Regions from separate parts of the Arthrobacter sp. R3-55 genome, predicted to be linked through region 2. Evidence: predicted binding sites of a transcription regulator. Region 2 holds the regulator's gene; the other holds the start of a gene.
The links. Region 2 encodes HrcA, which represses chaperone genes, less so after heat shock. Its sites were predicted from a motif close to TTNGCACTCGNNNNNNNCGAGTGCNAA; they were not measured.

Region 1: a site for HrcA is predicted at 4,928-4,954, ahead of groES (co-chaperone GroES). Genes of this name have one in related genera too.

Annotation. Positions count from the first base shown of each region.
Region 1 is NZ_CP096423.1:1,430,856-1,438,161, forward strand. Features, by position in the region: gene M1D51_RS06735 (glutamate--cysteine ligase) at 1-901, opposite strand, end outside; gene M1D51_RS06740 (GTP-binding protein) at 1,069-2,220, shown strand; gene ykgO (type B 50S ribosomal protein L36) at 2,251-2,373, shown strand; gene M1D51_RS06750 (shikimate 5-dehydrogenase) at 2,427-3,239, shown strand; gene M1D51_RS06755 (THUMP-like domain-containing protein) at 3,244-4,473, opposite strand; gene M1D51_RS06760 (hypothetical protein) at 4,541-4,903, shown strand; gene groES (co-chaperone GroES) at 5,095-5,391, shown strand; gene groL (chaperonin GroEL) at 5,476-7,089, shown strand; gene M1D51_RS06775 (LuxR C-terminal-related transcriptional regulator) at 7,265-7,306, shown strand, end outside.
Region 2 is NZ_CP096423.1:2,092,596-2,099,901, reverse strand. Features, by position in the region: gene M1D51_RS09830 (16S rRNA (uracil(1498)-N(3))-methyltransferase) at 1-650, opposite strand, end outside; gene dnaJ (molecular chaperone DnaJ) at 653-1,780, opposite strand; gene hrcA (heat-inducible transcriptional repressor HrcA) at 1,830-2,837, opposite strand; gene M1D51_RS09815 (DUF3097 domain-containing protein) at 3,018-3,869, shown strand; gene M1D51_RS09810 (DUF4870 domain-containing protein) at 3,990-4,403, shown strand; gene hemW (radical SAM family heme chaperone HemW) at 4,486-5,715, opposite strand; gene lepA (translation elongation factor 4) at 5,716-7,306, opposite strand, start outside.

The sequences.
Region 1 (7,306 bases), 660 kb from region 2:
CCATGCCGTACCGTGCGGCACGCCATTTGTTCTCCTGGACATGCCATGGCGGCATGGTGGGAATGCTGCCGCCGGCGTCCAGGGTTGAGGAGAATTCGTCCACCAGGCACTGGGTCAGTGCAGCAATGGCGCCTACTTCTTCAAGCGTGGCCAAGCCGTCGCAGATGCGCATTTCGATGGTGCCCAGGTTTGAAACGGGGCGGATGTCCCACCGGATTTCGGACGTGGAGTCGATGACTCCTGTGGTGAACATGTCCTGGACGTAGGACTCGTACGCCTCCCAGGTTTCGAACTGGAAGGGCAGCCCGGCGGTAGGGAGTTGCTGGAACATCAAGGCGCGTTGGGATGCATACCCTGTTTCCTCACCCGCCCAGTAGGGGCTGGAGGCGGACAGTACCTGGAAGTGCGGGAAGTAGTTGACCAAGCCGTCCAAGATGGGGAGGACTTTGTCGCGGCGGTCAATGCCCACATGGACGTGCACGCCGTAAATGACCATCTGGCGGCCCCACCATTGGGTCCGCTCGATGAGTTTGGCGTAGCGCTCTTTGTCCGTGACGGGTTGGAGCAGGGGAGGGCTGAAGGGGTGGCTGCCTGCGCAGAAGACTTCGACGCCCATGGGGTCCGTAACTTCGCGGACCGCAGCGAGTGAACGGCCAAGGTCCTCTTTGGCGTCCTTGACGGTCTCGCAGATGCCGGTGACCAGTTCCACAGTATTGAGAAGCAGTTCGCGCTTGATATGGGGGTGTTCGTCGTCCTCATTGAGGTCCGGGTGGTTGGCGGCGACGCCCTTCAGGACATCGTTCGCTACCGATACAAGTTCCCCGGTGCGTGCATTGACGAGCGCCAACTCCCATTCCACACCCAGTGTCGATTGCCTGGATGGCGCAAAATCAATCTGCACGTAGTCCCCTCATTGTGGTGGTATCAGCCGGGCACGGTTCCCCGCTGTGGGGCCGCCAGCGGTCGGATCAAGTCTAATGCAGCGGGAACACCCGTAATATCGGCGGTCAGGCGCCCCGTAATCTTCCCCTGTTTGCTAATGAGAACTGTTCGCATTAGAATCAACCCATGCACCTCACAGTCGTCAGTTCCCTGGACAGCCAATGCCGGGAGGCCGCCACCACGAGGCTCGGCCGCACCCATGAGAACTCCGTGGTGGTCCTCCACGATCTCCTGGACGGTTCACTGGTCCTTCGTCGCGTCTACCGCGGCGGGCAGCTCTTCGAACGCGAGACCACGGTCCTGGAGCACGGTTGCCTCAGCTGCACTGTCCGGCTCGACGTTGTTCCAACGGCGGAACGGCTCGCAGCGTGCGGCTTTGACCATGTGGTGCTTGGCCTGCCGCCGGGCGTTGCCGCCGGAATGGCCGTGGCAGAGCTTCGCCGTGGCCTCAGCCGGCCGGCTGAGATCGACAACGCCGTGCTCGCCATCGACCCTGCGGATCTGGATGACCACATCTGGGATCGCCACACACTCTACGAATCCGGCTTCACCTCAATGCCCCAGGACGAGCGCACCAGTGGCGAATTCCTGATCGGTGAGTTCGGCCAGGTGGACACCGTAATGGTCCACCCGGGCCTGGGGGCAGTGCTGACCGGGGACCCCCGCGAGGGGGCGGAGCCATGGCTCCTTGGCCTGGAACTGCTGGGCCAGTTGGCACCCCATGCCCACGCCGTCGGAGCGGCTGACGAATTCCGGCCGGGATGCTTTGACGATGCCGAAGCAGCGGCACGCAACCGGCCCGGCGTCGTGCGTGTTCCCCTGAACCAGGCGCCGGGCCCCTTTCGGACCGTACTTCACAGAACCGGCCGTCCGCTCCACCCCGGACGGTTCCGGGATGCCCTGCCGCAACTGGCGATCGGGACCCATTGGCTGCGCGGCCGTCTCTGGATCGCGTCGGCGCCCACGCGGAGGATCGCCGTCCAGGGCATAGGGCCCAGGGTATGGCTCGAAAGTACCGGGAACTGGGTGGCCGACTCCGCCGAAGCGGGCCTTGGCAAGGGGGCTGTAGGAAAGGCCGGCTCCGATGTCGATGCCTTTCTTGACTGGCATCCGCACCACGGCGACCGCGGCACTGTCCTGGCCGTTACCGGACGTTCGGAGGACATTGATCCCGCCGAAATCCGCGAACTCTTGGACGGATGCCAATTGACGGAAGCCGAAATGGAACTGGACTTCGGCGTCTGGGACGACCCTTTGGAACTCAGCGACGCCCTCTAAGCCGCAACACCCAACAGAAGGAGAAACACCATGAAGGTCAGGAATTCGCTGCGTGCCCTCAAGAAGATCCCCGGCGCGCAGATCGTGCGCCGGCGCGGGCGTACCTTCGTCATCAACAAGAACAACCCGAGGATGAAGGCGCGCCAGGGTTAGTCGCACGGCAGCGCTGGAACGGCAGTGTCAGGGGTGCGTTGTTTAATGGGGGAATGCCAATCCTGAACAAAGACATGTCCCTGTGCATTTCGCTTGCGGCCCGGCCCAGCAACATCGGGACCAGGTTCCACAATTATCTGTACGATCTGCTCGGCCTGAACTTTGTCTACAAGGCATTCGCCCCGGCGGACATCACGCTCGCAGTGGCTGGCATCCGCGGCCTCCCCATCCGGGGCGCCGCGGTGTCCATGCCCTACAAGGAAGCCGTCATCCCGTTGGTTGACGTGATGGACCCCTCAGCCAAAGCCATCGATTCGGTGAACACCATCGTCAATAACGACGGCGTCCTCACCGCCTACAACACCGACTACATCGCCATTGCACGGCTCCTGAAGGACCATCAGGTCCCCAACAGCCACACCGTTCTGCTCCGCGGTGCCGGCGGCATGGCCAAGGCAGTCGCCGCCGCCCTCCGGGACGCCGGGTTCACTGCCGTCACTATCGTGGCCCGGAATGAAACCACCGGCAGGGCCCTCGCGGACCTTTACGGATTCAGCTGGCAGGACGACGTCAATGGCTCAACAGCGGACCTCATCATCAACGTCACCCCGCTGGGGATGGCGGGCGCGGACGAGGCGGCCCAGTCCTTCGATGACGCCACAATCGGCGCGGCACAGGTGGTCTTTGACGTCGTGGCCTTGCCGTCCGAGACCCCGTTGATCAGCGCTGCCCGGAAGGCGGGCAAGAAGGTAATCACGGGCGCGGAGGTCATTGCCATCCAAGCCGAGGAACAGTTTGTCCTCTACACGGGCGTGCGCCCCACCGCCGAGCAGGTCCGCGAAGCCTCGGAGTTCTCCCGCCGCTGACGCCCTAGCCCGTTACCGGCTCCACCACAACAGCCACTCTTTCCTCGCCGATCCTGGTGAGGACGAGGGTGGCTGTTTTCGCGTCTTTGCCCTTGACGGGTTTGGCGGGAAGAAGTTGCTTGCGCAGTTCCTCAGGAGTCACGGCCGTGCCACGCTTCTTAATGTCCAGAACGGTGATGCCGTTGCTTTTCACCCAGGCTTTGAGGGCCTTGACGTTGTAGGGCATTACTTCCAGCACCTTGTAAGCGCGGGCAAAAGGTGTGTCGTGCAGCCCGGGAGCGCAGATGTAGGCGATGTGTTCGTCCACCAGATGCCCGCCCAATTGTTCTGCGATGTCAGCCACCAGTCCGGCGCGGATCACTGCGCCGTCGGGTTCGTAGAGGAAACCCTCCACAGGCCCGACGTCGGCTGCCGGGCCGCCGTCGAAGTCCTCGCCGCTGGTGATTTCAGCCGCGCCCTGGCTGCCGATGACCAAAGCCGCACGGCGCACTCCGGGGCGGGCCACGGCGTTGAACCACAAGGTCACCTCGGTGACGTCACCGCCTACCGAAACCCATTGGGCCTCACAGCCGGAGGGGACTGATTCGTGGGGGATGCCCGGCCCCATTTTGACGCCGATGGCACGTCCGGTTGCTGCCAGTTTCTCCACGAAGGACAGCGGAGGAGAGAAAGCCTCCGGGTCCCAGATCCGCTTGGTTCCCGACGTAGAGGTGGTGCGTCGTGCGGGGTCCAGCCATACGCCGTCGATCCCGTCCAGTTCCACGGACGTGGCATCGGAGTGCACCACGGTGGCATGCGGAAACGGCATGAGGTTGATGGTGGCGCAGGCGGCAGTGGTTTCATCCATTTCAACGGCAGTTACCGAGATGTCCATGGACGCCATGGCCATGGAGTCGGCGCCGAGGCCACAGCCGAGATCGGCCACATGGGAAATCCCGGCCTTGATGAAGCGTTCGGCATGCCGGGCAGCGACGTTCAGGCGCGTGGCCTGTTCCAACCCTGCCTGGGTGAACAGCATCTGCCGGGCAAACTCACCGAACTTTGCCTCCGCACGTGTCCGCAACCTGGATTGCGTGAGGACGGCGGCCACCAGTTCAGGGGAGTGACCGGCCTTCCTGAGGTCGGCGTTGAGGCTGAAAGAGTCCGCTTCGCGGTAAGGCCCCAAGGAGGCAAGAAGTTCCCATCCTTCGGTGGTCAGCAAGGGTGCGATCTGTTCCTGCGGTGCGTGAGGCATGGGATTAAGCCTAACGGCGCGGCACTTGGGAACATGACCGGCGAAGCAGCCCGATAGGGTTGTTTGCATGGAAGACACCGCAGCCCAGCACCCCTCCACCATCACAAAGTTTGCGCGACCCGCCCTCATCGCGGGAGCCGTGATCGCCGTGGTCTGCATCGGCCTGCTGATCATTATCTTCGCCTTGGATTCCTTCAATGCCGCTACCTATTCCGTCGCCGGGAAGAGCGTCAGTGACGCCACCGATGAAGCACGTGACATCCGGGATCTCTACAGCGGCGCCCGCACCGGCGGGATTATCACCCTGGTGATTTCCGTCGTCGTTGCTGTTGCCGCCGCCGTGCTCCTGTACATGAACCGCGGGAACGCCCCACTGGACGAGGATGACGATGGCCAGGACTACGACCTGGAGGACCTGACGGGCCGCTGACGGACGTTCACCCATGACGAAATGCTGGCACTCGCCTTGACCGAGTGCTAACGCTTACATAGAGTCTTGTTAGCACTCTCCCCCGGAGGGTGCTAATCACGCCAAGCGTCTTCCGGCACCGCGACGACGGTTGTACGCTCCGGCACCCTAGTTCTTAGTCCATGAATCAGCTCATGAAAAGGAGAGTCCGAGTGTCGGTCTCGATTAAGCCTCTTGAGGATCGTATTGTTGTTCGCCCGCTCGAAGCAGAGCAGACCACGGCTTCCGGCCTGGTCATTCCGGACTCCGCACAGGAGAAGCCGCAGGAAGGCGAAGTTGTTGCAATCGGCCCCGGCCGCTTCGATGACAACGGCAACCGCGTACCGGTTGACGTAGCTGTTGGCGACGTCGTCATCTACTCCAAGTACGGTGGAACCGAAGTCAAGACCGGCGGCAACGAGTACCTCGTTCTGTCCGCCCGCGACGTCCTTGCGATCGTCGTAAAGTAACTTCCCGGAGCCCCGCACCGCCGTCGCGTTGGAATCATTCCAGCCGTCAGCGGTGCGGGTTTTCTGTCTTGAAAGGACACAACCATGGCAAAGCAGCTTGCTTTTAACGATGCTGCCCGCCGGTCTCTTGAGGCCGGTATCGACAAGCTCGCCAACACTGTCAAGGTGACGCTTGGCCCGCGCGGCCGCAACGTCGTGCTGGACAAGAAGTGGGGCGCTCCCACGATCACCAACGACGGCGTGACCATCGCCCGCGAAGTTGAGCTTGACGACCCCTACGAAAACCTTGGCGCACAGCTGGCCAAGGAAGTAGCCACCAAGACCAACGACGTCGCCGGCGACGGCACCACCACGGCTACCGTGCTGGCACAGGCCCTGGTCAAGGAAGGCCTGCGCAACGTTGCTGCCGGCGCCGCTCCGGGTGAGATCAAGCGCGGCATCGAGGTTTCCGTTGAAGCCGTTGCAGCCCGCCTCCTGGAGAACGCCCGCGAAGTAGAAGGCACCCAGGTTGCCAGCGTCGCAGCCATCTCCGCACAGAGCGACGAAGTTGGCGAACTGCTCGCTGAAGCGTTCGGCAAGGTGGGCAAGGATGGTGTCATCACCATTGAAGAATCCTCCACCACCCAGACCGAACTGGTCCTCACTGAGGGCATGCAGTTCGACAAGGGCTACCTTTCCCCGTACTTCGTCACCGACGCAGAGCGCCAGGAAGCCGTCCTCGAAGACGCCCTCATCCTGATCAACCAGGGCAAGATCTCCTCGCTGCAGGACTTCCTGCCGCTGCTGGAGAAGGCCTTGCAGGCCAACAAGCCGCTCTTCATCATTGCTGAAGACATCGAAGGCGAAGCCCTGTCCACGCTGATCGTCAACCGCATCCGCGGCACGCTCAACGTTGTAGCCGTCAAGGCTCCGGGCTTCGGCGACCGCCGCAAGGCCATGCTCCAGGACATCGCCACGCTCACGGGCGCACAGGTTGTGTCCCCGGACCTCGGCCTGACCCTGGACACCGTTGGCCTCGAGGTACTCGGTACCGCACGCCGCATCACGGTGACCAAGGACAACACCACCATTGTTGACGGCGCCGGCTCGGCCCAGGACGTGTCGGACCGTGTTGCCCAGCTTCGTGCTGAGCTCACCCGGACGGACTCTGACTGGGACAAGGAAAAGCTGCAGGAACGCCTGGCCAAGCTGGCCGGCGGCATCGGTGTCATCAAGGTCGGCGCAGCCACTGAGGTTGAGCTGAAGGAAAAGAAGCACCGCATCGAGGACGCTGTTTCCTCCACGCGTGCAGCCCTTGAAGAAGGCATCGTTTCCGGTGGCGGTTCCGCACTCATCCACGCCCTCAAGGCACTGGATGAGTCCCCGGCCGTCCAGGCGCTGGAAGGTGACGCGGCAGCTGCTGTGGGCATCGTCCGCCGTGCCTTGGTCCAGCCGCTGCGGTGGATCGCCCAGAACGCCGGCTTCGACGGCTTCGTTGTTGTTGCCAAGGTTTCCGAGCTGGAAGCCAACCACGGTTTCAACGCCAAGTCCGGCGAGTACGAGGACCTGATCGCCGCCGGCGTGATCGACCCCGTCAAGGTCACCCGCTCCGCTCTCCGTAACGCCGCTTCCATTGCTGCCCTGGTTCTCACCACCGAGACCCTGGTTGCCGAGAAGCCGGCTGAGGAAGAAGACGCACACGCAGGCCACAGCCACTAGCAGCCTGTTTCATTGAAGCCCCGGTCACGTTCGCGTGGCCGGGGCTTCGTGCGTCTCCGGACGCCCGCAGGTACGCCTGCCCAAGCTATTGTGAGCGTTCGACGACGGCAGTAACCTGACGCTAAAAGCTGCGGCTCGGGCATCAACCGGGCCGCCACCCACCCGCAGGTGAGCCATGACAGCCCCGGACACAGACTTGGACCTGGGACGCTCAGCA
Region 2 (7,306 bases):
GTTACTTCGCGTGGCGAAATTCCGCCCTCGGGCCCCACGATCAACAGCACTTCACGGGGAACGGCAGTCTTGGTCGCCACCCACTCCTCCAGGACCGTCCGCAAGGGATTCTTCGCGTCTTCGTGCAAGATGATAGCCAAGTCAGCCTCGGCAACGGCCTTCGCCAATGACCCCGTGTCCACCATGGTGCGGACCTGAGGAATCCATGCCCGCCGGGCCTGCTTGGCCGCGGCAGTCACCACGGACTCCCATTTGGCATGGGCTTTTGCGGCGCGATCGCCCTTCCATCGAACAATGGAACGCTCTGACTGCCACGGAAGCACAGCATCGATTCCGAGTTCCGTGGCTGTCTCGATGGCCAGCTCGTCACGGTCTCCCTTGGCCAAGGCCTGGACCAGCACCAAACGGACATCCGGCTGCTCTTCAAAGACCACCTCGGCAGCAGTGACAGTCAAACCGGCGGGTCCCGCCTCGGCAACCGTGCCGGTCAACCGCGCGCCGGACCCGTCGGCAATATCAACGGACTCGCCCACCCCGAGGCGCTTGACAGTGACTGCGTGGCGAGCTTCGGGACCTTCCAGTACGAAGGTGCCGCCGGGACTGACATCACCAAGGCTCCCGGCCGAGGTGAAGAAAACGGGGTTGCTCACCGCTACAGGTTACCGAGCTTGTCCCGAAGCTTGGCGAACATGCCGCCGCTGGCTACGAGCTTTCCCTCGGTGAACTGCTCTCCGCGAAGCTTGGCAAGCTGCTGCAACAGTTCTTCCTGAGCAGGATCCAGCTTGCTGGGCGTTTCAACATGGAGGTGTACCTTGAGGTCGCCGCGGCCGTAACCACGCAGGTGCGTGACACCCAAGCCCCGAAGGGTGATGACTTCGCCAGATTGGGTTCCGGCCTTGACATCAATGTCCTGCGCGCCGTCGAAGGTATCCAATTGCAGTTCGGTACCAAGCGCCGCGGCCGTCATGGGCACACTGAGAGTGGCGTGGAGGTCGTCACCTTCGCGCATGAACATCGAGTCATTGTTGACCCGGATCTCCACGTAGAGGTCGCCGGAGGGACCACCTGCGGGTCCTGCTTCACCTTGGCCGGACAACTGGATCCGCGTACCCGTGGCAACACCGGCAGGAACCTTGATGGTCAGGGAGCGGCGGCTGCGGATGCGTCCTTGCCCGTTGCATTCGTTGCAGGGGTCCTTGATGACTGTGCCGAAGCCCTCGCAGGAGCCACAGGGGGCAGCGGTCATGACCTGGCCGAGGATGGACCGTACAGCGCGCTGGACTTGGCCGCTGCCGCCACAGATATCGCAGCGTTCGGGGTGGGTGCCCGGGCGGCAGCAGCTGCCGTCACAAGTGGGGCAGGTAACGGCCGTATCCACTTCGAGCTTCTTGTTGACGCCGAAAACGGCGTCCTTGAGGTCAATTCGGACGCTGATGAGTGCGTCCTGGCCGCGTCTGACACGGGAGGCGGGGCCGCCATGACCCCCGCCACCGCCAAAGAAGGTGTCGAAAATATCCTGGAACGCGAAGCCCTGGCCGGCATATCCGCCACCAAATCCGTTGTCCGTTCCATTCTCGTTACCGGTGGCATCGTAGACGCGGCGCTTCTGGGGATCGGACAGGACCTCATAAGCATGGGTCACGGCCTTGAACTGTTCCGCGACGTCCTCACCCGGGTTGACGTCCGGGTGGAGTTTCCGCGCCAACTTGCGGTACGCCTTTTTGATCTCTTCCCCGGTGGCTTCCGGCGAGACTCCCAAAACGTCATAGTGGCTGCTCAAAGTCGGTTCTCTTCCTTGTTGTACTGCGGATGTTTCTTCGGACCGGCGTTCAGCCGCCGAGAATGCGTGAAAGGTATCGGGCCACTGCCCGGACTGCGGCCATGGTGGTCGGATAATCCATGCGGGTCGGGCCAAGGATTCCTACCTTGGCACCGGAGCCGTAACCGGTGGCCACCACGGAAGCTTCCGCCAATCCGTCGTAGGGATTCTCACGGCCGATGCTGACAGTGACGCCCCGTGGGTCATCCCCCATGTCTGACAACAACCGGAGCATCACAACTTGTTCCTCGAGCGCTTCAAGTACTGGACCAATACTCAACGGGAAGTCCACGTTGGACCTGGCCAGGTTGGCCGTTCCGGCCATCAGGATGCGCTCTTCGCGACTGGTGTCGCTCAAAGCCTGCAACCCGTTCGCCAATGTTTGAGCCAGCCCGCGAAGCTCCGGCGGGCAGAGGGCAACCACTGACGGCAGGACCTGCGGCAACAGGGCCAGTTGTGTCCCTGTGATGCTGCCCAGGAACCGGGACCTCAACTGCATCAGCGCTTCATCGCCCACGGCAGACCCAGCCTCGATGACCTTCTGTCCAACGCTGCCGGTGTCGGCAATCAGCACCACCAAAACCTGTTGGGGGGCCAACAGGACAAACTCAACGTGCCGCACCAGGGCGCGGTTTGAGTGTGGATACTGCACGACGGCGACCTGGTTGGTCAGCTGCGACAGGAGCCTGACGGTGCGCTCAAGGATGTCGTCCACATCATCAGGGCCCTCAAGCAATGAATGGATGGCCCTGCGCTCGGCGGCCGAAAGGGGCTTGACCTGGGAGATGCGATCAACGAACAAGCGATAGCCCTTGTCCGTGGGAATCCGCCCGGCACTGGTATGCGGAGCTGCAATGAGGCCCTCTTCTTCAAGAACGGCCATATCATTACGGATGGTGGCGCTGGAAACTCCAAGATGATGCCGTTCCACAAGGGCCTTTGATCCAACAGGCTCCCGCGAATGCACGTAATCTTCAACGATGGCACGCAGTACTTCCAACTTGCGCGGCTCACTCATTGCTCCACCTCCTGACAACTGCCATGGTCACTGGGACCGGGTCCACTTAGCACTCAACATGCCCAAGTGCTAACCAGTCTAGTATGAGCCACCCCGTTGCTAGCATTGAACTTTCCCGGCCCAACCCGGCACAAGCCCGGCCGGCACAAACATTAACCCAGCACAAAAGGTAGGAATTCCTTGGCATTCGACACATGGGGTCCTCAGGATCTGTCAGCTCCTGCCAAACGTCAGCTGCCGGAAGTGGCGGTCCAGCGGGGGATGGTCCTGGAGGACGTCCAGTCGGGCTGGGTGGGCGAAGTCACCCGGGTCGAAATAACCGGTGGCATGCACATCGTTTCCCTGGAGGACAGGCGGGGAAAGACCAAGTCGTTTCAGCTCGGATTCGGCTTCCTGCTTGAGGGACAGCCCATCCGATTGATGCCCCCTGCCCCGCGTCAACCCGCGTCGGCTGTTCGCAACGGGCGGACAGCCTCCGGTTCGGTAAAGGTCCAAGGTCAACGCGCACAAGTGGCCAAAGCCAGCCGCATCTGGGTGGAGGGAAAGCACGACGCCGAACTCGTCGAGAAGGTCTGGGGCGACGATCTTCGAGTAGAGGGCATTGTGGTGGAGCCCTTGCATGGTGTCGATGACCTCAAATCAGCGATCTCGGCTTTCAACCCCGGCCCCGGTCGGCGTCTCGGCATCCTGGTGGACCACCTTGTGGATGGCTCCAAAGAATCCCGGATCGCCGCCGACGCTATGACGGTTCCGGGAGCCGCGGGCAACGTCCTCATTGTTGGACACCCCTATATCGATGTATGGCAGGCCATCAGGCCCAAGGTGCTTGGCATTGAGGCCTGGCCGTCCGTGCCGCGTGGAACTGACTGGAAGACCGGAATTCTGACCGCTTTCGGCTGGCCTCACGAAACCGCCGAAGACGTAGGCCTCGGCTGGCAACGGCTCCTCGGCGCAGTCCGGAGCTACGCGGACCTTGAGTCTTCGCTGCTGGGCCGGGTGGAGGAAGTCATCGACTTTCTCACAGTTCCGTGACCTTGCCCGCAAAGCAGCAGCAAGTGACGTGTCATCGTGGCGTTTGTCCTGTGAAGGCAGCCGGGGCCGGTATTCTGGGACAGCAACACCGCAGCATCTTTACAGTAAAGGGAACACACCGTGGCAGAGAACGCTCCTGAAGAACCGGGCAGCGCCGCAGGCCAGCCCCAGTACCATGGCGCGCCGGCAAACGCGCTGCCACTGACCGCCAGCGAGGACAGGCAATGGGCCACTTTGGCACACTTTGGCGGCATCCTGGGTTGCCTGCCATCGCTCCTGATTTACCTGATCTTCCGTGACCGTGGTCCTTTCACGGCTCAGGAGTCCAAGGAAGCGTTGAACTTCACCCTTCCTCCCACCATCGCTGCTGTTGTGGCCAACATCCTGGTGCTGCTGCCCGTAGTGGGCAACATCTTTGCCGTGATCGCCACCGGAATCTGGGTAGCCCTGACCTGCTTCTCCGTGTCCGCTGGAATCAGGGTCAACCATGGCCAACCGCATCGGTACAAGCTCAACCTGCGCTGGATAAAGTAACCCACCCCGCCGCAGCCTGGCCGGGCTCAGCCGGGCAGGCCGCGGGTTGGCCGGGCCAGCGGGCGTGCCGGGCCAGCGGGCGTCAGTCGGGAAGAATCCTGCGGACTACAGCGTCCGCCAAGAGGCGGCCCTTCAGCGTAAGAATCAGACGGCCCTTGAAAGCCTGCACGGGATCCACCAACTGCTCAGCTATCAGCCCGGCCATTGCATGACGCCCCACCGCGTCCAGAGCATCCACCGACAAACCTGTACCCAGCCGCGCCTCCAGCATGATGCGCTCGACTTCCCGGGTTTCGGCGTCCAAGGTCTCCCTGCCTGCCGCCGGTGAACTTCCGGCAGCCAAACGGCCCGCGTAGGCGGTGGGGTGCTTAACGTTCCACCACCGGACCCCTCCCACATGGGAGTGAGCGCCAGGGCCGATGCCCCACCAGTCATCGCCGCGCCAGTAGGCCAGGTTGTGCCGGCATGCCTGGTCCGGCGTCCGGGACCAGTTGCTGACCTCATACCAATCCAGGCCGGCTTTGGAAATCAATTCATCGGCCAACTCGTATTTGGCGGCGTGATCGTCGTCGTCAATTCCGGGCACTTCGCCGCGGCGGATCTGGGCCGCGAGCTTGGTTCCGTCTTCGACGATCAATGCGTACGCGCTGATGTGGTCAGGCTGATAGGAAAGCGCCGTCTCCAAGGACAGCCGCCAGTCGTCCATGGACTCACCCGGCGTGCCGTAGATGAGGTCCAGGCTCACCGCGAGTCCGGCTTCGCGGGCCCACTGGACCACGAGCGGCACACGGCTGGGGGTATGCGTGCGGTCAAGGACCTTCAGCACGTGAGGTACAGCTGACTGCATGCCGAACGAGACCCTGGTGAACCCGGCATCAGCCAGCACTTTGAGCGACTCAGGGGTCACGGAATCGGGATTGGCTTCGGTGGTCACCTCGGCTCCGGGCTCAAGTCCCCAATGGTGGACGGCCGCCCGTAGGATTCGTGCCAGATCTTCCGCAGGAAGGAGGGTGGGAGTACCGCCGCCAAAGAAAACAGTGCTCATGCGCCGGTGGGGCAGCCCGGAGGCCTCCAGTGCAACAGCTGCGAAGTCGAGTTCGCTCACCGCCGTTGAAGCGTAGGCATCCTGGGAGGCCCCGCCACCGAGCTCGGTGGCCGTGTAGGTGTTGAAGTCACAGTAGCCGCAGCGAACTGCGCAAAACGGGATATGGACGTAGAGCCCGAACTTACGGTGCTCGACGCCGGCCAGCACCTGCGACGGAAGTACTCCGTCCGCAGGTGCCGGATCGCCCAAAGGTAGGACGCTGGGCATCTACTTCTTGGCCTTGTCCTTGGACTCGTCGGTGGTCAGGGCTGCAATGAACGCTTCCTGGGGAACCTCGACGCGACCCACCATCTTCATGCGCTTCTTGCCTTCCTTCTGCTTTTCCAGCAGTTTGCGCTTACGGGTGATGTCACCGCCGTAGCACTTGGCAAGAACGTCCTTACGGATGGCCCGGATGCTCTCTCGGGCAATAATGCGTGATCCGATGGCTGCCTGGATGGGAACCTCGAACTGCTGCCTCGGGATGAGCTCACGGAGCTTACCCGTCATCATCACACCGTAGGCATAGGCCTTGTCACGGTGGGTAATGGCGCTGAAGGCATCCACTTGTTCACCCTGCAGCAGGATGTCGACCTTGACCAGGTCTGCCACTTGCTCGCCGTCGGCTTTCCAGTCCAGCGAAGCATAGCCGCGGGTCTTGGACTTCAAGAGGTCGAAGAAGTCGAACACGATCTCGGCCAACGGGATCCAATAGCGGAGCTCTACGCGGTCCTCGGACAGGTAGTCCATACCGCGCATCTGGCCGCGGCGGCTCTGGCAGAGTTCCATGATGGACCCAACAAACTCGTTGGGTGCCAGGATAGTGGCCGAAACCATCGGCTCGCGAACCTCGGAGATCTTGCCCGTGGGGTACTCACTGGGGTTGGTGACGTGGATGACCTTTTTGTCTTCCAGGGTCACCTCGTACTCCACGTTGGGAGCTGTGGAGATAAGGTCCAGGTTGTATTCACGCTCAAGGCGCTCACGGGTAATTTCCAGGTGCAGCAAGCCGAGGAACCCCACGCGGAATCCGAAGCCCAGTGCCGCGGACGTCTCGGGCTCGTAGACCAGAGCGGCATCGTTGAGCATCAGCTTTTCAAGGGCGTCGCGGAGCACAGGGTAGTCGGTTCCATCCAGTGGATAGAGGCCGGAGAAAACCATCGGCTTCGCATCTGCGTAACCGCTGAGTGACTCTGACGCCGGTTTGGCCAGGTTGGTGACGGTATCTCCAACCTTGGACTGCCGGACATCCTTCACGCCGGTGATCAGGTAACCCACTTCACCGACACCAAGGCCCTTTGACGGAGTGGGCTCCGGTGAGCTCACTCCAATTTCCAGGAGCTCGTGCGTTGCCCGGGTGGACATCATCTGGATGCGTTCGCGCGGGTGGAGCATGCCGTCCACCACGCGGACGTAGGTGACAACGCCGCGGTAGGTGTCATAGACGGAGTCGAAGATCATGGCCCGGGCCGGCGCGTTGGGATCGCCCACGGGAGCAGGAAGATCGCGCACAATCTTGTCCAGCAGTGCCTCGACGCCGACGCCGGTCTTACCCGAGACCTTGAGGACATCCTCCGGGTCTCCGCCAATGAGGTTGGCAAGTTCTGCCGCGTACTTCTCAGGCTGGGCAGCCGGAAGATCGATCTTGTTCAGCACAGGAATGATGGTGAGGTTGTTTTCCATTGCCAGGTACAGGTTGGCAAGAGTCTGGGCCTCAATGCCCTGGGCAGCATCCACCAGCAGCACTGCGCCTTCACAAGCGGCGAGCGAGCGGGAAACCTCGTAGGTGAAGTCGACGTGGCCGGGAGTATCGATCATG